DNA from 4 places in the Paenibacillus crassostreae genome. Region 1 is predicted to be linked to each of the others. Evidence: riboswitches for the same ligand, from Rfam matches in the RefSeq annotation. Region 1 holds a riboswitch; each other region holds the start of a gene.
The links. Region 1 has a riboswitch for thiamine pyrophosphate ahead of LPB68_RS17500 (ABC transporter ATP-binding protein). Riboswitches for the same ligand answer to the same signal wherever they lie in the genome.
Positions count from the first base shown of each region.

Region 2: it holds a riboswitch for thiamine pyrophosphate, as region 1 does, so the genes downstream of both, LPB68_RS09805 (ABC transporter substrate-binding protein) here and LPB68_RS17500 (ABC transporter ATP-binding protein) in region 1, are expected to answer to the same signal.
Region 3: it holds a riboswitch for thiamine pyrophosphate, as region 1 does, so the genes downstream of both, thiC (phosphomethylpyrimidine synthase ThiC) here and LPB68_RS17500 (ABC transporter ATP-binding protein) in region 1, are expected to answer to the same signal.
Region 4: it holds a riboswitch for thiamine pyrophosphate, as region 1 does, so the genes downstream of both, LPB68_RS19265 (thiamine phosphate synthase) here and LPB68_RS17500 (ABC transporter ATP-binding protein) in region 1, are expected to answer to the same signal.

Region 1 covers NZ_CP017770.1:3,798,237-3,803,273, reverse strand. The annotation lists gene qoxB (cytochrome aa3 quinol oxidase subunit I) at 1-932, shown strand, start outside; gene qoxC (cytochrome aa3 quinol oxidase subunit III) at 929-1,525, shown strand; gene qoxD (cytochrome aa3 quinol oxidase subunit IV) at 1,527-1,817, shown strand; gene LPB68_RS17505 (DUF6953 family protein) at 1,932-2,168, shown strand; TPP riboswitch at 2,248-2,351, shown strand; gene LPB68_RS17500 (ABC transporter ATP-binding protein) at 2,375-3,220, shown strand; gene LPB68_RS17495 (ABC transporter permease) at 3,201-3,977, shown strand; gene LPB68_RS17490 (ABC transporter substrate-binding protein) at 3,974-4,999, shown strand; gene thiM (hydroxyethylthiazole kinase) at 5,024-5,037, shown strand, end outside.
Region 2 covers NZ_CP017770.1:2,086,259-2,091,295, forward strand. The annotation lists gene pgmB (beta-phosphoglucomutase) at 1-537, shown strand, start outside; gene LPB68_RS09795 (glycoside hydrolase family 65 protein) at 570-2,873, shown strand; gene LPB68_RS09800 (pyridoxamine 5'-phosphate oxidase family protein) at 2,955-3,371, opposite strand; TPP riboswitch at 3,520-3,630, shown strand; gene LPB68_RS09805 (ABC transporter substrate-binding protein) at 3,741-4,787, shown strand; gene LPB68_RS09810 (MTH1187 family thiamine-binding protein) at 4,835-5,037, shown strand, end outside.
Region 3 covers NZ_CP017770.1:2,462,175-2,467,211, forward strand. The annotation lists gene LPB68_RS11450 (heavy metal translocating P-type ATPase) at 1-474, shown strand, start outside; gene thiC (phosphomethylpyrimidine synthase ThiC) at 469-2,160, opposite strand; TPP riboswitch at 2,352-2,461, opposite strand; gene LPB68_RS11460 (YwhD family protein) at 2,515-3,021, opposite strand; gene LPB68_RS11465 (M1 family metallopeptidase) at 3,174-5,037, shown strand, end outside.
Region 4 covers NZ_CP017770.1:4,165,575-4,170,611, reverse strand. The annotation lists gene thiS (sulfur carrier protein ThiS) at 1-186, opposite strand, end outside; gene thiO (glycine oxidase ThiO) at 183-1,331, opposite strand; gene LPB68_RS19265 (thiamine phosphate synthase) at 1,408-2,013, opposite strand; TPP riboswitch at 2,155-2,259, opposite strand; gene LPB68_RS19260 (HXXEE domain-containing protein) at 2,371-2,904, opposite strand; gene LPB68_RS19255 (immunity 53 family protein) at 2,940-3,227, opposite strand; gene LPB68_RS19250 (AAC(3) family N-acetyltransferase) at 3,249-4,034, opposite strand; partial or broken gene LPB68_RS22440 (alanine:cation symporter family protein) at 4,210-4,398, opposite strand; gene LPB68_RS19245 (nitrous oxide-stimulated promoter family protein) at 4,684-5,037, opposite strand, start outside.

The DNA of each region.
Region 1 (5,037 bases):
TTAATGGATTCTTCTCCATAACAACTATGGCAATATCAGTTCCTACAGGAGTCAAAATCTTTAACTGGTTATTCACCATGCGAAAAGGAAAGATCAGCTTTACAACACCAATGCTATATTCATTAGCATTTATTCCGATCTTTACCATCGGTGGTGTGACTGGTGTCATGCTAGCAATGGCCAGTGCCGATTACCAATACCATAATACAATGTTCTTGGTAGCCCATTTCCACTACGTTCTAATACCAGGTACAGTCTTTGCCGTTATTGCGGGCTTCCATTATTGGTTCCCGAAAGTATTCGGCTTCAAGCTGAACGATCGTCTTGGAAAACACGCATTCTGGTGGATCGCTATTTCCTTCAACGTGACATTCTTCCCACTGTTCTTCCTTGGTCTAAAAGGGATGACTCGCCGGATGTACACGTACTCGGAAGAAACAGGCTTCGGTCCGCTCAACATGTTATCATTTGTTGGTGCTTTAGGGCTTGCCATTGGATTCGCTATCCTTGTATATAATATTTATTATAGTATTCGTTACAGCCCTCGTGAAACGAATGGAGATCCATGGGATGCACGTACGTTGGAATGGGCAACAAGCAGTCCGATTCCTGCATACAATTTCGCTGTCACTCCGAATGTGAAAACGAGAGATGCATTATGGGCTGCTAAGCATGACAATATTTCCATTTTTGATGAAGAAATCAAACCGATCCATCTACCAAGTAATACTGGGAAACCTATTATTCTTGGGGCAATTTTCTTCGCCTTTGGATTCGCAATGGTGTTTAGTTGGTTTATTCCAGCCATCATAGCAGGAATTGGAATCATTATCGTTATGGCAACGATGTCCTTCGATCGCGATCATGGGATAACCGTTTCCGTTAAAGAAATTATGGAGACAGAAAAGAAATTGCGGGGTGAAACACTATGAACATAGATGCTACTAAACCGCTTGAGTACGGATCAGAAGAAAACAGCAACAAAATATTCGGATTTTGGATATTTTTAGGTGCTGAAATTGCTCTATTCGCCACCCTATTTACTGTCTATTTAGTATTGGTTAATCGATTTGCAGCAGGTCCCAGTGGTCCTGAAATATTCGAACTCTCAGGCGTATTGGTCGAGACGTTCTTGCTCCTTACAAGTAGCTTTACCATAGGTCTTGCGATACACAGTATGCGACTTGGTTTGAAGAAACCGATGATGGTCTTTATGATTCTGACATTAATCATGGGTCTAGGTTTCCTAGGTATAGAAATTTCAGAATTCTTTACCTATGTACATGAAGGTGCCACTTTATCGACTAGCGCATTCGTATCCGCATTATTCGTGTTATTAGGAACGCATGGTGCTCACGTAGGATTTGGTCTGTTGTGGGGAATAGCAATATTAATTCAAGTCAAGAGACAGGGCTTAACGTTAGCTACTACTAACAAGTCCTTTATATTCTCTCTTTACTGGCATTTCCTAGACGTCGTTTGGATCTTTATCTTTAGCTTCGTTTACTTGAAAGGACTGATGTGACATGATAAGACAGTTATTTCCAATTCGCCATGTAATCGGCTATCTTTCATCCCTCGTCCTTTCTGCTGTTGCCTTAACCGTCCTGCTCGACATTCCCATTGCTTCTAAAATTGGAATTCTAACGGTAACGGCCATTATTCAGGCCTCACTACAGCTATTTGTATTTATGCATATTAATGAATTAGCTAGTACCAAGAAGGAACTTTACATTAATATTGCCTATGCATTATTCGTGGGTCTAGTCACCATTTTCGGTTCCTTATTCATCTTCATCTGGGGCTGGTATAGTTAATAAGAATGTTACAATAATAAAAAATGCAGCTAACCTACTTTTTAGGCTAAGCTGCATTTTTTATTGTACTCGCTTATCTACTGAGGTAATATCAATGTACAAGGAGTGATCAACATGGAATGGTCAGCAGATCAAATTGCCGAGTGGATGTATAACGAAGTAAAGTCCTCTGGCAAATTACTACAAACCGAAGCAGTTACTCATATTTCAGAACATTTCGGTGAACAGTATATATACGTTAATGAACATGGTAATTCATCCATTGCAAAGGATGTTAAAAAGGCTTTTAAGAAATTACATGGTGGAAGAGCTGCTTGGGATCGAGACAGCTTCTACTGGTATTGGACTTAACCCTTCGAATAAAAAAATATTATACATATTTTTGTAAGTTATGTTATATTAGATGCATTATAAATTTAATAAGACCTTTGTATTTCACTAGGGGAGTCTAACGACTGAGATGGAACTTGAAGTTCCGGACCCTTGGAACCTGATCTGGATTATACCAGCGGAGGGAAGTGGAACGGAATCCTTTCGCTCACGCAGTTATTGCTTGAATGGAATTTTCGGCCCAATTATTCCCTTACGGAATGGTTGGGTCTTATTTGTTTACAGAAAGTGAGGAGTTGATAGCGATTTTCTCATTACATGATTTAAATTTCTCTTTTACTCAAACATGTAGTACACCTTTGATTCAAGGATTATCTATGGATGTACGTGCAGGGGAGTTCGTATCACTAATTGGAATTAGCGGTTCGGGTAAGAGTACTCTCCTCAAGCTTATTGCCGGACTCCTGGCGCCTCTTAGCGGAGACATACGAATACATGGTGAAAAGGTACAATATCGGTTAGGAAAAGCAGCCTACATGCCTCAAAAGGATCTACTGTTACCCTGGAGAACCGTTCTAGACAATTGCCTACTACCTTGGGAACTTAATCAGCAACCTAACCGTGGTGATAAAAAGGACTTTATTACAAAAATCCAAGTAGCTTTAAAACAGTTTGGACTTGATAATCATGAACAATCCTATCCCAATGAATTATCTGGTGGCATGCGACAACGTGTTGCTCTTCTAAGAACACTTCTAACAGGGCAAGACCTGTTGTTATTGGATGAACCCTTTGGCTCACTTGACGCCATGACAAAGAGAGAGATGCATCGCTGGCTATTGGAGATATGGGAGGATCTGAAAAAAACAGTTCTCTTCATCACGCATGATCTAGAAGAAGCCATTCTATTAAGTGATCGAATCTATATTATGGCCAAAGATAGTACTCAGGGTGTAGAAGAGATCATTGTCGATTTGCCTAGACCTAGACATTATGAAATGAACTATAACCCTCAATTTATACAATTGAGACGGGATTTGGAGCGACAATTACATGAGAAGACCACTTTCTAAACGCTGGGTACACGATTATGGATGGTTTCTACTACTTGTACTACTGCTCATCATTACTTGGGAATCAGTAGTTCGTCTTGATTGGGTACATTCCTTCATTATTCCTGCCCCCACATCCATTGCACTTGCGTTATATGAGAACAGATATCTCTTAATTGGAAGACATTTAATCGCTACTTTAGAGGAAATTGCCGTAGGTTTTATGCTATCCGTTAGTCTCGGAGTTCTACTTGCTGCAGGGATGCATATTTCACGTCCACTTGAGAAAATACTCTATCCTTTCATGATTATTAGCCAAACCGTTCCTTTAATTGCACTCTCTCCAATCTTCATTATGTGGTTTGGTTATACCCTTTGGAGTAAGGTAGCTGTAGTATTTCTAACAGCATTCTTCCCCATAGTCGTGAGTACTTATGACGGTCTCAAGAAGGGGGATGTTGAGTATACAGAGTTACTGATGACGATGAATGCGAATCGTTGGGATATTTTCCGTACAATTGAAATACCTATTGCCTTACCTTCCTTCTTCTCCGGATTGAAATTATCCATCGTATATTGTGTCGTTGGAGCTACGATTGGAGAATGGCTAGGGGGCACGAAGGGCTTAGGTTACTATAGCCGAAGAATGTCAAGCAACTTGCATACTGATGAAATGTTCGCGTCCATAATCATACTCTCTTTACTAGGCATAATCTTATTTTTGATGATTGTAATCATAGAGAACAAGTTTCTAAAGAAAAGAGGTCTTCCCAAATGACATTGCATATGAAAAAGATCATTCCCACATTACTAGTATTGGTCCTGTTAACACTGTCTGGTTGTAGTAATATATCTAACTCTAATCAAGCAACTGAACAGCCCGCTACATCACCAGAAAGCACTCTTAAAAAGATCAGCATCATGCTCGATTGGTATCCGAATGCTGTTCATTCTTTAATCTACGTAGCGCAGGAAAATGGATATTTCGCGGAACAAGGATTAGAAGTCGACATACAAATGCCTGCTGAGACCAATGACTCTTTGAAGTTAGTAGCTGCTGAAAAAGTCGATCTAGCCCTTAGCTATCAACCACAAATACTTATGGCTCGCGGTGAGGGAATTCCGGTTACATCAATAGCTGCGATAGTTAGACATCCATTAAATCATCTCATGGTACCTGCTCATGGAACAATCCAATCACCTAAAGACCTAACGGGTCTAACCGTAGGCTATTCTTCCATCCCATTGTATGAAGCTATGGTACATACCATGATTAAGCATGATGGCGGTGATCCTGATAATGTAAAAATGGTTGATGTCGGTTATGATCTCATTCCAGCTATAGCAACTTCTAATGTAGATGCCATTATGGGTGGATTCATTAATCATGAACAATTAATACTCACGAAACAAGATCATCCTGTGATCGCACTGGACCCTACAGATTATGGTGTACCAGATTATTATGAACTCGTACTCGTTACTAGCGATCAGAACCTAAGAGATAAAAAAGAATTGCTCGCTAAGTTTATAACAGCCATAGCAGATGGACAACAATTCGTTCAACAACATCCTGAAGAAGCTTTAACTATTCTTTTTGAACATGAAGACCAGACATCTCCCTTAGACAAAGACATTGAAACTAAGAGTCTACAGATTCTATTACCACTGATGGATGCTGAGGAACAGACTTTCGGATATCAAGCACCAGAATCATGGGAGACGGTTAATCAGTGGCTCATTAAGAACAAGTTATTACCTGACACTGTAAAAGCGAAAGATGCCTTTATCAATTTATGATTCATATTAAGGAGGAATTTACACATGTCATTTCTACA
Region 2 (5,037 bases), 1.7 Mb from region 1:
GAAAGACTAAAAGGTGTTAGCCGCATGGCTTCCCTTGATATTTTACTGTCAGTAGGGAATGTTCAACTTGATGAGGAGACTAAGATCGCACTCGCAGAGAAGAAGAACAACTGGTATGTTGACTATATTTCGAAGATGGACGCATCTGAAATACTGCCTGGATCACTCGCTTTTCTTCAAGAATTGAAAGAGCGTGGTATCAAGATTGCCCTTGGTTCAGCCAGTAAAAATGCGATGACTATATTAAACAATGCTAATCTAGTTCCTTATTTCGATGCAATTATTGATGGAACCAAAACCTCAAATGCTAAACCAGACCCTGAAGTGTTTGTACTTGGTGCACAAGAAGTCCAAGTTGACCCAGAACATTGTGTCGTATTCGAAGATGCTGAAGCTGGAATTGAAGCTGCTATTCGTGCAGGAATGCGCAGTATTGGTATTGGATCAGCAGATACGCTAACCCAAGCAGAATATGTCGTATCTTCGCTAGCAGAAATGTCAGTTGAGAAATTACAACAAATCATGTCTAACAAGTAACTTATTATCCCATCTAAAGGAGACGATTTCACATGAAGCAATATTTAAAATTGGACCCATGGAGCATTATTGAAGAAGGATTCGATCCACAAAATCATGAAATATCTGAAAGTATATTCAGTATAGGTAACGGTTACATGGGTCAACGTGCTAATTTCGAAGAATTATATACGGGTCCTTCACTTCAAGGAAGCTATATGGCAGGCGTTTATTATCCAGATAAAACACGTGTTGGCTGGTGGAAGAATGGCTATCCTGAGTATTTTGCGAAGGTACTAAATAGCACTAACTGGATTGGAATCGATATCTATATCGATGGCGTTGCACTTGATCTAGCTGTGTGTAAAGTGAAAGATTTCGTTCGTGAACTTAATATGAAGGAAGGAACGCTCTCAAGAAGTTTTATTGCTGAATTACCTGATGGTAAAGAAGTAAAAGTTGAAGCGATTCGCTTCACTAGTATTGCTCGCAGAGAAATCGGTGTAATCCGATATGCCATAACACCGTTGAATTTTAACGGTTCCATTACTTTTACACCTTATCTTGATGGGGATGTGAAGAACAAAGACTCTAACTACGACGAGAAGTTCTGGTTAGAAGTATTAAAAGAAGTTACTCCTGAGGATGCAGCTCTGACGATCAAAACCAAGAAGCTTGATTTCCATGTTACTTCTGTTATGGCTTACACTGTTCATCAGAATGGTAATCCTGTTTCTGTAACACCTGAAGCAACGCATAAGGAAAAGTATGTTGCTCATTCTTTCAAACTAGGTGTTCAAGCGAAAGAACAAGTTGTTCTTTATAAATATGTAGCCAATGTGACTTCCCGTGATCATGGTTACGGTCAATTACTTAGTGTCGGACGGACTGCACTTCAATCTGCTAAGGAGATCGGATTCCAACCATTACTTGAAGAACATATCAAGGCTTGGGCTGATAAATGGAGCGAAAGTGATATCGTAATTGATGGTGATGTTGCTGCACAGCAGGCGATTCGATTCAATATTTTCCAACTAAATCAGACTTATAACGGTGAAGACGACCGACTTAACATTGGTCCTAAAGGCTTCACTGGTGAGAAATACGGTGGCAGCACGTATTGGGATACCGAGGCATATTGCCTACCCTTCTACCTAAGTACAGCTGATGATTCCATCGCTCGTAATCTCTTGGTCTATCGCTACAAACACTTAGAAAAAGCGAAAGAAAATGCCAAGAAACTAGGATTCAGTAAAGGTGCCTTATATCCGATGGTCACCATGAACGGTGAAGAATGCCATAATGAATGGGAAATCACTTTCGAAGAAATTCATCGTAATGGTGCCATTGCGTATGCCATTTATAATTACGTTAATTATACTGGGGACATTTCATATCTAGGTCAATATGGTCTTGAAGTTCTGGCTGAAATTTCCCGCTTCTGGGAAGAACGTGTTAATTACGTACCTGCCAAAGACAAATATATGATCTTGGGTGTTACTGGACCTAATGAATATGAGAACAATATTAACAACAACTGGTATACCAATAGCATGGCGGTATGGACATTGAAGTATACTTTGGAAGTTCTGGAGCATTTACAAAAGAATGAACCGAGCGTATACAAAGAGCTTGTTGCCAAATTAGATCTTAAAGAAGAAGAAACCTCCAAATGGAGTGATATCATCGCCAAAATGCATTATCCATATGATGAAGAACGCCAAGTATTCCTTCAGCAGGATGGATTCTTAGATAAAGACTTGACGCCAGTGAAAGATCTAGATCCATCAAATTTACCATTGAACCAACAATGGTCTTGGGATCGCATCTTGCGTTCGGTTTATATCAAGCAAGCTGACGTATTACAAGGGATATTCACATTAAGAGATCAATTCAATCTTGATGAAGTCAAACGTAATTTTGACTTTTATGAGCCACTTACAGTTCATGAGTCTTCCTTATCACCTTGTGTACATTCCATTCTTGCCTGCGAATTAGGTTATAAAGAGAAAGCATATGAAATGTATCTACGTACTTCTCGCCTAGATCTAGACAACTATAATAACGATACGGAAGATGGCTGTCATACAACAAGTATGGCTGGTACTTGGATGTCTGTTGTTCATGGTTTTGGGGGACTACGTGTTCAGAATGGCGTTCTACATTTAAATCCATTCAATCCTGGTCATTGGAAATCCTTCTCATTCAAAGTGATGTTCCGTAGTTCTCGCCTAAAAGTTACAGTTAGCGAACACGATGTGACCGTTTTGAACGAGACGGAAGCACCAGCAAATGTCAATGTTTATGGAAATGATTATACGGTTAATGGATTGAGCCACATCCAAATCAGTATTTAATAGCCTATATTAGAAGACCCCCATACTCCGCGATCGCGGGATGTGGGGGTCTTTCTCGTTCGACTTACTATGTATAATACTTCATGCGATCCATTCCCTTTGCTTACCACCCTTTTCTTGATAAAGAATACGTGTAATGTGAACGTCAAGAATGCCATAATTGGGATCCTTTGGTCCGTCGAACCACTCTTTCAAATCATCATTCCAGACTTTTTCCTTTAAACTATCATTCGTACTGATTGAACAGGTACCTTCGATCTCCAAACTATCTTTTGTTCCACCGATTTCATACCCGAGAAGCAAGGATATATTAGGATTATTCTTCAGTTCTTCTACTTTATGTGTTCTCAGATCGGTCGCCAAATGTAGGCTCAAACCTTCATTAAACAGTACCATATATCTCTGTTTCGGTTTATTTCCTTCAATCGTAGCCAATGAACAAATCTTATTTCGGTCTAAAATCTTTGTTATTTCTTGCTCAATCATTGTTTTTTCCATAGGTCTATTATTCACCTTTCTTTTACTAGGAATCAATTTCATATCATTTATTATGCCCACCATCTTACTTATAAACCGTCCCTTGAACAAGTGCCTACTGGACACTATCACCGTAGTGGATTATAATTCATATAGAAACGCTTAACTTTATATGTACCAGGGGTGCTGGAATTGGCTGGCTGAGATTGTGTCCCTCTAGACACTGACCCTTATACCTGATCTGGATAATGCCAGCGTAGGAACGTAACCGATATGATACAGCCATATCTATATTGCGCCTACATGCGTCCCGATTACGGGACGCTTTTTTTGTCGAATACAAATAGGACTTATTTAGCTCATGGTCCACCAAAGGAGAGAGAAAGAAGAATGAGAAACCGGAAAGGAATAACTTCACTTCTAATCAGCTTGCTATTAATTGTAGTAGTTGGTTGCGGGAGTAACCAGAATGACCAGGCTTCAAAGCCTAGTAATCAGTCCAAATCTACAACAGAAGGAACGTCAACAGAGTCCAAGCCGTTAAAAGATGTTAAAATTGTGTTGGACTGGACGCCTAATACGAATCACACTGGACTTTATGTAGCGAAGGATCAGGGATATTATGAAGAGGAAGGATTGAACGTAGAGATCATTCAACCGGGTGAAGGTGGCGCTGATACGATGGTTGCCTCAGGGACTGTTCCCTTCGGAATCGGGTATCAAGAGAGCGTGACACAAGCAAGAACACAAGATGTCCCGCTGGTCTCTATCGCAGCAATTATCCAACATAATACTTCCGGTTTCGCAGCACCTGTAGACCGCAATATTAAATCACCTAAGGATTTTGAAGGTAAAAACTATGGTGGATGGGGCTCACCTGTAGAAGAAGCCGTGATGGGTTCCATCATGGAGGCTGAAGATGCGAATGTCTCAGAGGTTAGTATGATCAATATGGGTAATGCTGATTTCTTCACAGCGGTTAAACGTGATATCGATTTCGCATGGATCTTCTATGCATGGACAGGTATTGAAGCCGAACTTCGCAATGAACCACTCGATATGCTATATGTTAAAGATTATTCTGATGAGCTAGATTATTATACACCTGTTATTGTCACGAACGAGAAGCAGATCCAGGAGGATCCTGAACTCATAAAATCCTTCCTTAAGGCAACAGCTAAAGGCTATCAACTAGCTATAAATAATCCAGAAGAAGCTGCCAATATTCTTATTGCCTCCGTTCCTGAGTTAGACAAGGATCTAGTCTTAGCAAGTCAGAAATGGCTTAGTCCACGTTATACAGATGATGCTCCTCGTTGGGGTGAACAAAAAGCTTCCGTATGGCAAAATTATACCAATTGGATGTTAAGTCATAACCTTTTGGATAAATCAATTGAAATTGAAAAAGCATATACCAATGATTTTCTACCACAATAACTTATCGTAACTATTTATTCTAATTTAGAAAGGATTGAATTTATATTATGGCTAACACCTTACTAAGCATTCAAGTTATTCCAAAGACACCGGGAAATGAAGATTCCATTCCTTACGTAGATCGTGCAATCGAGGTCATTCAACAATCTGGCGTGAAACATGAGGTGCATCCATTAGAGACTACTATGGAAGGTGAACTAGGCGAACTACTAGATATTGTAAAAAAAATGCATGAGGCTCTGGTGGAAGC
Region 3 (5,037 bases), 1.3 Mb from region 1:
GTTATGCTTACAGGAGATCATGAACAATCCGCACAAATGATTGCCACAGAGGCAGGTGTGTCTAGTTATTATGCAGGTCTTCTCCCCGAGCAAAAGGTCGACCACATTAAGCGCCTATCCTCTCAATGGAAGGTAGCCATGGTTGGTGACGGGATCAACGATGCCCCTGCTCTAGCCACCGCCCAATTGGGAATAGCTATGGGTAAAGGAACAGATAGTGCTATGGAGACCGCCGATATCGTGCTCATGCAGGATCACCTTGGTAAGCTACCAAGTGCCATCCACATGGCTCGACAGGTAAATCGCATCATCGGCTGGAACATAGGTATTTCCTTATCGTTGAAGGCTATTGCACTACTGCTCACTATCCCAGGCTGGCTCACCCTCTGGATTGCGATATTATCCGATATGGGCGCCACCATTATTGTCACACTACTCGGCATGACCATTCTACTGGGCAAGGACCAATCATAATAGGGGTTGCCTCGTAGAATCACGAATATCGTGGGAAATACGCATGCTACAAAACTTCGGTCCACACATAGAGCAGAAGTGGGCTATCTTGGCTCCTTCGGCGGGTAGCGTCTCATCATGGTATTCCAAAGCTCTTTCTGGATCGAGCGACAAGTGGAATTGATCACGCCAACGGAAATCGAATCGAGCTTTGGAAAGGGCGTTATCCCTATCCTCCGCACCTTTATGGCCTTTCGCTAGGTCGGCAGCATGCGCGGCAATTTTATAAGCGACGACGCCTTCTCTTACATCATTCTTATTGGGTAATCCAAGATGTTCCTTCGGTGTGACATAACAGAGCATAGCAGTTCCAAACCAACCAATCATCGCCGCTCCAATGGCAGAGGTGATATGATCATAACCTGGTGCAATATCTGTCGTTAGGGGTCCCAATGTATAAAAAGGGGCCTCTTTACAGATTTCAAGCTGCTTATCCATATTTTCTTTTATTAAATGCATGGGTACATGACCAGGACCTTCTACCATCACCTGAACATCATGCTTCCAAGCGATACTCGTCAATTCACCCAGTGTTGCCAGTTCCGCGAATTGTGCCTCATCATTTGCATCTGCGATAGATCCTGGACGCAGACCATCTCCTAATGAAAAAGAGACATCGTACATTTTCATAATTTCACAGATATCCTCAAAATGCGTATAGAGAAAGTTCTCTTGATGGTGAGCAAGACACCATGCAGCCATTATTGACCCACCTCGGGATACAATCCCTGTCATCCGATTAGCGGTCAATGGAATATATCGAAGTAACACGCCTGCATGGATTGTGAAATAATCCACACCCTGTTCTGCTTGCTCGATTAAGGTATCTCTATACACTTCCCACGTCAAATCCTCGGCTTTGCCATTTACCTTTTCTAAAGCTTGATATATGGGTACCGTACCAATAGGAACCGGAGAATTGCGAATAATCCATTCTCGAGTTGTATGAATATTCTTGCCTGTGGACAGATCCATAATATTATCTGCACCCCAACGGGTAGCCCACCTCATCTTTTCGACTTCTTCCTCTATGGAAGAAGTCACAGCTGAATTCCCTATGTTTGCGTTAATCTTCACTAGGAAGTTACGCCCAATGATCATGGGCTCGCTTTCGGGGTGATTGATGTTAGCTGGGATGATCGCCCTCCCCCGAGCAACCTCATCTCTGACAAATTCCGGTGTAACGTTCTCCCGGATAGCGACGTACTCCATTTCTGTTGTGATCAGACCCTTACGCGCGTAATGCATTTGAGTCACATTTCTAGCCCTTCTTGCTCTTAAGGGTTGTCGCTGTAGAGCTGGAAACACTTCCGCTAAAGATTCGCCTCGTGTTTGTCCATTATCTTCAGGTTGTACCGTTCTGCCTTCATATGCCTCTACGTCTCCCCGTCCCTCAATCCAAGCTAAACGATTCGGTTGCAACCCTAAGCGTATGTCAGTATGAATCTCCGAGTCAGTATAAGCACCGCTGGTATCATAGACACGTACAGGTGCATTCTGCTCTTCTCCAGATAATCCCCGAGTCGTACTGAGCGTTATCTCACGCATTGGTACTTGAATGTCTGTACGCGAACCCTTTACATAAACTTTTTTACTTCCCGGAAAAGCCGACAGGTTGATTTCACTCTTCTTCATTTCGCTTGACATTTCATATCCTCCTAGTAAGGTGATTTGATCAAGCGGAGCAAATTCTATGTGCCAAGCATAAACGCCTTCGGCGTCCTTATAAGGACGGTAAGTGTTTAAGCGAGAAATATAAGACATAAAGTATAGCGTAAAACTTATACTTTCTTATATTTAAAAAAGACTGCATCTAAGAAAGAGGCAGTCTTTAAGTACACAAATAGAACTCCAATTCCTCCGCTGGCATTACCCAGATCAGGTTTGACGGTCGATAGTTATATTCTATCCTCTCAGCCTGGCACACCAAGCTCCCGTTACTATTTAATTGTTAAATATTGTATATCAACATAGTCGTGAAAATCAAGTAAATTATTTGGATTAAACTTCTAACGCTTTTTTCAATTCCTCAGAAGAAGCTTCCCACCACTCTTCATTACGGGTAATCAGCAGGTTCTTGAGCGCTCTCTTCTCCCCTACATTCAATTCATCCAATATAATCTTACGCTTTAAGGCTGCATCCAGCTTATTAACGTGATCTGCCAGAATTTTATATCCTCTACGCGCTTCTGTATCGATCCACATCTCGCAAGCTGTCGCTCCACCATAGAGTTGACCTTCTGGTGTACGATCTACCGCCACCCAGACTACCCATACTTGACGACCATTAGGAACATCCTCACGGTTCATAGAGAATTTAATCCCTTTCTCCACTTTACTCTTCGCATGAATCGCACCGACATCCACCTTAGCTTCACCTTGGTCAATGATGACAGGTGATACACTGTTTAGGTCAATCGAGCCCGCTCCAAAACCTGTATGTTTACTTTTGCTACTTACAATATTCAGGGCAATCTGTTTCTTGCCACTTGGTTGGTTGTTATCCATTCTATTATTATCCTCCCACCACAAAACAGAGATATTAGCTCAGATTTCTGACACCTGCTAATTATTGATGTATTCATATTATTTTAACTAATAATTTCCCAATTGCAAACATATACATGCTGTAGATGCTTGTCAACGGGAGGTATTCAAGTATGACGCCAGCTCGCGCCAAAAAATTTACCATTGTAATTGTTGCCCTATTTCTCCTCAGTGGAACCTGGTGGATACTGCTCAAAGATTCACCTGAATCCAACACCGTCTTTGCTCCAGATCAGTCCAAGCCTACCAAAACAAGTACTCCTGAATCGCAAAAAGAAAGTGTTCAGCAGCCTACGGCGGAAGTACTTAGCAAAAGGATCGTTGAGTATCATATCGATGTGTCATTAGATCCGAATGCCAACGTACTTAAAGGATCACAGAATATCACTTGGACCCATCCTGGTAAGAACACGGTTACCGAATTATATTTCCATCTTTATCCGAATGCCTTCTCATCCACGGATACCACCTTTATGAAAGAATCTGGCGGTAGACTACGTAACGATACCATGCCTACGGATGGCTTTGGATCAATGATTCTCACAGATCTCCAGACCACAGATGGAATCTCCCTGATGCATCGCATTCAGTATGTACAACCAGACGATGGAAACATCAAAGATACGAGCTTAGTTAAAGTTAGACTTCCCCGACCTGTACAGGGAGGTGAGAGCATCACCCTCAACATGAAATTCGAAGTGAAACTCCCTCAAATATTCGCCCGTATGGGGGTCGCAGATAACTTTGTTATGGCTGGACAATGGTTTCCAAAGATCAGCGTCTATGAACCCACCGGCATAAGAGGAAGAACCTCAGAAGGTTGGAATCTCCATCAATACCATGGTAATTCTGAATTCTACTCTGATTTTGGTATCTACAATGTTCGTATTCATGTTCCACACAATTATATTGTTGCAGCTACAGGTTTTCCAATTAAAACTGCGCAGATTCTTAATGATCAGAAGATTTACCAATTCTATGCCGATGATGTTCATGATTTCGCATGGTCAGCATCTCCTGATTTTATTGTTGCTGAGAAGCCCTTCTCTTCTCCTGATGTTCCTGGTGTGCGAATCAAGCTATATCTAGACCCTGCTCATAAGGACATGAAGGATCGCTATTTCTATGCGGCTGAAGCGGCTTTGAAACATTTCAGCAAGTGGTATGGCCCTTACCCATACTCAACCTTATCAGTCGTTGTTCCACCTGCTGCAGGTAATGGTGCTGGAGGTATGGAGTATCCGACTTTAATTACAGCTTTTGGTGCTAAGAATGATTCACCTGGTTTTGAACTAGAACGAACAGTCATTCATGAAATTGGCCATCAATACTTCTATGGCATGATTGCAAGTAATGAATTTGAAGAGGCATGGTTAGACGAGGGCTTCACTTCTTATGCTGAAGATCAATTAATGGAGCAAGAGTTCGGGATCACTCCGAATCTACCTATCCAGGCTGCGATTATCTCTTCGCCTACAACACTCACACAAGAAGCATGGAAATATGGATCGCAGGATAATTATGCCCAGAATGTTTATTATCGCGGCAAGTTAGTATTAAAGGGGATTGAACGGCAAGTCGGCCAGCAGAAAATGAAAGAAATCATGAACACTTACGCACGGAAATTCCGCTTCGCTCACCCATCAACGCGTGACTTTCAAAAGATTGTTGAACAAGTCACACATAAATCATGGAAACCCTACTTCGAACAATATGTTTATGGAAAACAAATGACAGACTATGCGATCGATACCATTACAGTAGAGAAAATAAGTAAAAGTTCAGAAACACTCTATGAATCCATCGTAACTGTGAACAGACAAGATGGGACCTACCCTAATGTCCCCATTCAATTCACATTCGCAGACGGTCACACTATACAGAAAATGTGGAATGGCGCAGACGACAGCATCCAGTTCAAACTACACTACAAATCACCACTGTCTTGGGCAATCATTGATCCTAAATACACACTTG
Region 4 (5,037 bases), 370 kb from region 1:
ATGTACGATCTCAATCCGGTCTCCATCTGACAAACCCGTTGTCTCATGATCTGATTTCTCCAGAATACGTTGGTTCCATTCCACAATAACGATCTTGCCCGCTAACTTGAATTCCTCCAATAATGCGTTAATTGTTATGCAGCTATCATTAACTTCAACCTGTTCACCATTCAAATACAGCTTCACAATGACATCACTTCCTCTTCAGACGGGTCATTCTGATGCCGATCCACTCTAAAGGATGCAAGTGAAAGTACCTGTTCTGACTTATCTTCTGCCCAATCTGCAACAAGCTTACCTGTAATTGGACTAAGTAGAATTCCTTTGCGATAATGACCTGTTGCTACATATAACCCCTTCAACTTTGGATGTTCACCTAAATAAGGTAACCCATCCATTGTCTGTGGACGTAACCCGCACCATGCCTGCTCCCATTCCGCATCGACAATATCTGGAAGAATACGTTTCGCTGCTTCTAATAACTTAGAAATCCCACCTATTGTAACTCTACGATCATAACTATGTTCAATCATAGTCGCTCCAACCACGATCCGTCCTCCCTTCTTCGGAACGAGATAACAACCGTCACTAAATATGGTCGATTGGATTAACTGTGAATGACTCAGTACAGAGAAACACTCCCCTTTGACCGGATAAATCGGACATGTTAGTCCAGCCTGTGCAAGTAGTGGACCGCTCCATGTTCCCGAAGCAACAACCACTTGATCAGCAAAAAGTTCTTCTTCACCTGTAACGACACCAGTAATTCGTCCCTGAGTATAAAGAAGCGATTTCACCTCTGTAAACTCATTTATTTGTGCTCCGAGCGCCGCCGCAGCTTTTGCATATGCATAACATAATTCTGGTGCATCCACATGACTATCTTCTTCTACAAACATAGCCCCCTGTATTTCAGAGGATATACCTGGCTCCTGTTGTCTTACTTGTTTTGCTGATAACCATTCCGCTCGTTCCCCCTCTTTCTTTTGAAAATCTAAGATACGTTGAACTTCTCCTACATCTGCCTCAGTCGCTGCCACACGTAACATTCCTTTACGCTTCAAGCCAATATCTATTCCGGTTAATTCTTTCAGATCCATTGCGAGCTGTGGAAATAATGCCCGGCTGGCACGCGCCATATCATACATAGGCCCAGCCTCAGTAATTTCCGCTTGCACTGCAAGCATTCCTGCTGCCGCATTCGATGCTTGGCTTCCTAGACGATCTCGTTCCAATAGAATAACTTTCATCCCTCTTGCTGACATATAATAAGCGATCGAACTTCCTATCACTCCCCCACCCACTATAATGACATCCGCTTTTCTCACCATGACGAATACCCTCCTAAAAGTTTTTGTGCATGTACATCTTGAGTAACCTCGAAAAACTAGCATCGGAAGCATTTGATTAAATGTCTAAAGCATCGCGGTAATTCTTCGCTGACTGTAATGGGTTGTCTGCAGCTGTAATTCCAGATAGGACTGCAATCCCTGCTGCTCCAGTTACCATAATCTGCTGCACATTTTCAGGTTTAATCCCACCAATCGCGATGACTGGAACACGCACTCTTTTTACAACTTCTTCTAATGCCTTCGTTCCTCTGGCTAGCTGTCCTGGCTTAGAATCTGTTGGGAATATATGTCCATATATTAGATAATCAGCCCCTTGATAACTCATCTGTTCTGCTTCTTGAACATCATGAACTGAACGTCCTATACGCATATTGGCGAAAGCATTTCTGACTGCCCACACCTCCAAGCTTTGGTAGTTTAACTGAACACCCCCTACGCCAGACGCGCATGCTACATCAACTCGGTCGTTAATAATCACTTTACTAAGAGGTACTCCACTCGTTCTTAAAGCCATCACTCCCTTCCATAACTCCAGTGCCTGACTCGTTTTCTCCCGCAAGTGAAAGGCTGTCACATAGGGATGAATAAGTGCCGCTACCCTTGCAAAGTGTTCTAACTCAGACTGACCATTCGAAATCACATGCAATTCTCGCACCCTCATTACACTCCCTTCCATTTTTTCTTCAGACACATTACTGAATTATCAGAAAAAACAAAAAGCCACCTTCAGCATAGAAGGCGGCCTAATATCAATAGTTCATAGAATGCAGACAAATAAATGTACACAAAGCTATCATAACTAAATCTTTCAAGCTCACTTCCCTACGCTGGTATAATCCAGATCAGGTTCAAAGGGTTTGGAATCAAACACATCCGTCTCAGCTAAATAGCACCCCTAGTGATCAATCGTATTCAATTGAATCCATATTAACACATAAATGGGAACAATGACATTCCCAATCTAACAAAACTTTATTACTTACTGTATATACAGGACGTTGCTGTTTGCAGTAGCAGATCATTCTCGGATCACGAACTTACCTACCTTATGTCCTAGTAGCACTAGCGGAAGTACAAATAGTCCTGTCGGTGCATATCGCAACACCTCTTGTAGGGTAACTAGATCTTCGTTGATCATTCTATAAAACAAATATCCCGAATAAGGTAAGATCATGATTAGCGCTGTCACTACTCCCGGAGTGTACGATTTCACAACCAAGGATTGTGCTACATGAGTAAATACATGGACCAACATCAGGGCATTACACCCAACGAATAGAACATAGTGATTCTGCTCAACTGCCCAATAAGTTATGGGTATAAAAACGATGAACTCCACGAAGACAGCAACCGCAAACTGAGATGATTTCACTTCTGACATGTTCTTGACTAATTTCCTCGCAATCATTGGTATGAACCTATTAATTCTAGGGAAGTTCTTCTTCATCCAGGATTCAACAAATATGATTTCTTCTAGATCATGGATCATAAATACCGCTAGAAATAACCACATCAAGGATTCTATCGACAGGAAAGAGTCAGTTAAACCCATTGCAAATCATCTCCTGATCCTTTGACTTCCTTGCGTTAACCTTCTGCCCATTCTTTAAAAAGGTGGATCATTTCTTCTAAATTTCTTAATCCGCCCGCACCTTCAAACTGTCCATCTTTGATCCAGCATCTTACCCAATCATGATCATCCCGATCTATAATGATCTCATTTAATTCCTTCCCCGCTAATTCAGTCTCAAGTATTGGTACCGTTACTCTCCACCCAGGGGTATCGATCGATTCGATCTTTATTACATGAATATGCTCCCATGCATCATCACAATGACTCTCGTACCAATCTTCTAACCACTTCAAATCACTCATCTACCTCATCCTTCTTCCTTGTTAGTTATCAAATAGCTGTTTCATATGTTGACTTAAAGGTTCATTATCTGAGAATAAATCAGGATCCTCGCGGAGCATTTCTGTCAGAATGTCAGTCATCTTGACCGTGTCACATATTCGTACAACCGCATCGCCTAATTCACCAAAAACCAACGCACCGTGTTTCACCATTACATCCTCGACCTTCCAGAAATACTCTGACCAAGCTTGTCCACAATGTCTGCGAGACGGTACTTCAATAATCGTTCCGTCACCTAGAATAGTCTGTAACTTCTCATGGTGTTCAGTCATGCGACCTGGAATATCAAGCCATTCCTCTACTCCATGCATAAAGGTATTTCTTCGTAAATCCACGCCAATTAACAGAATAGTTGCTTGATGATCTAACAACTTACCCCAAGCTGATCCTCTAGCACAAGGTGTATCAAAGGCTTCATCACCTTTTGTGAACCAGTCTGCATCTTGCCCTTTCGCTGCTACCGAATGTGTAGGATGCCAAGAGCGAATTACTCCATGTCGTTTACGGAATAACTCAGGTAATATCCCAATGCACGAAGGTGATTGCTCCACATAAAATTTAGGATTGTTCTCATTGATATTAGCCCAGGTATGCGTAGGAAGTACAAGAAGTCCGTCCTTCATATATTCTTCTAACACGTCAAGGACAGTATTTGCCCCACCTTCTACCTCTCCCAGACTTTTCATGGAAGAGTGAACTAAGACGACACTTTGTTGATTAATTCTCATTTGTTGCAATTGTTCTAAAAGACTGGTGTGTGTATGCATGATATTATATCTCCTTAAAAGCATCGTGAATTTGTAATTTAGTACGACTCAACTTATACATTATATTATTAAAATTTGAGAGTCTCTTTAAATTATTCAACAATGTCAGCTTGATCCCTTCAAAGAATATAAAAACCATGGTATAGGAAAGCCTCGTACCCCATAGCTTTTAAATTCAGCTTACTTTACTATTAATTTCACGAAATGGTTTCTTTCGCTTATTCTTGCCTATAGCATCCATATACAATCGAGTCTCAGCAACAACAACACCAGAATGGCCTAATAAAGCAATCAAGTTAGGGAATGCCATCAATGCATTAACAATATCTGCAATTAACCAAATGGCATCCAACTTAATAAATGATCTTGCCCAAGAAGGCAGTTAGGTAGTCGAAGTAATTGAAGTAAATCCAAACGAATCGTCAACCAAATTCCTATTCCCATGACTAGAATAAGTAGAGGTGCTCCTAAAAAATAATAAAAACAAAAAAGAGTCAAATCATCTGATTTTGACCCTTGGAGAGATACAGGATATAGGATAACACAGCTATCTCTCGAACTAGTGAAACTATTCACACAAGCAGAAACGGCTAATTTTTATCATTATACATACTTGCCCTACCAATTCACAAGTGAACAATCTGTGCAATCACTTAGTAAACCCATCTAAAGCATGCCGTAGTGCTACTAGTGGATGGCTCCATAACATGCGTGGTCCAGCATATTTCATCACGGCTTTAATTTGTTGGCGTCGGTCTGGCTTATAACAATGAACTGGACATTTCTCACATGTCGTTTTACCCTCACCAAATTTACAAAGGGCCAGTCGCAAGTGGGAGTATTGAAAAAGATCTTTACAATCAGCGCACAATTCACCTGGTCCCATCTCAACACTCTCATTCCGAATATGCCCTTGTCCCATACAATACATTTGAATCATAATAGCCACAGTAGCTTTCTCTCGAAGAATACGTGGACCATTATTCCCTTGGGGCTTCGTTCG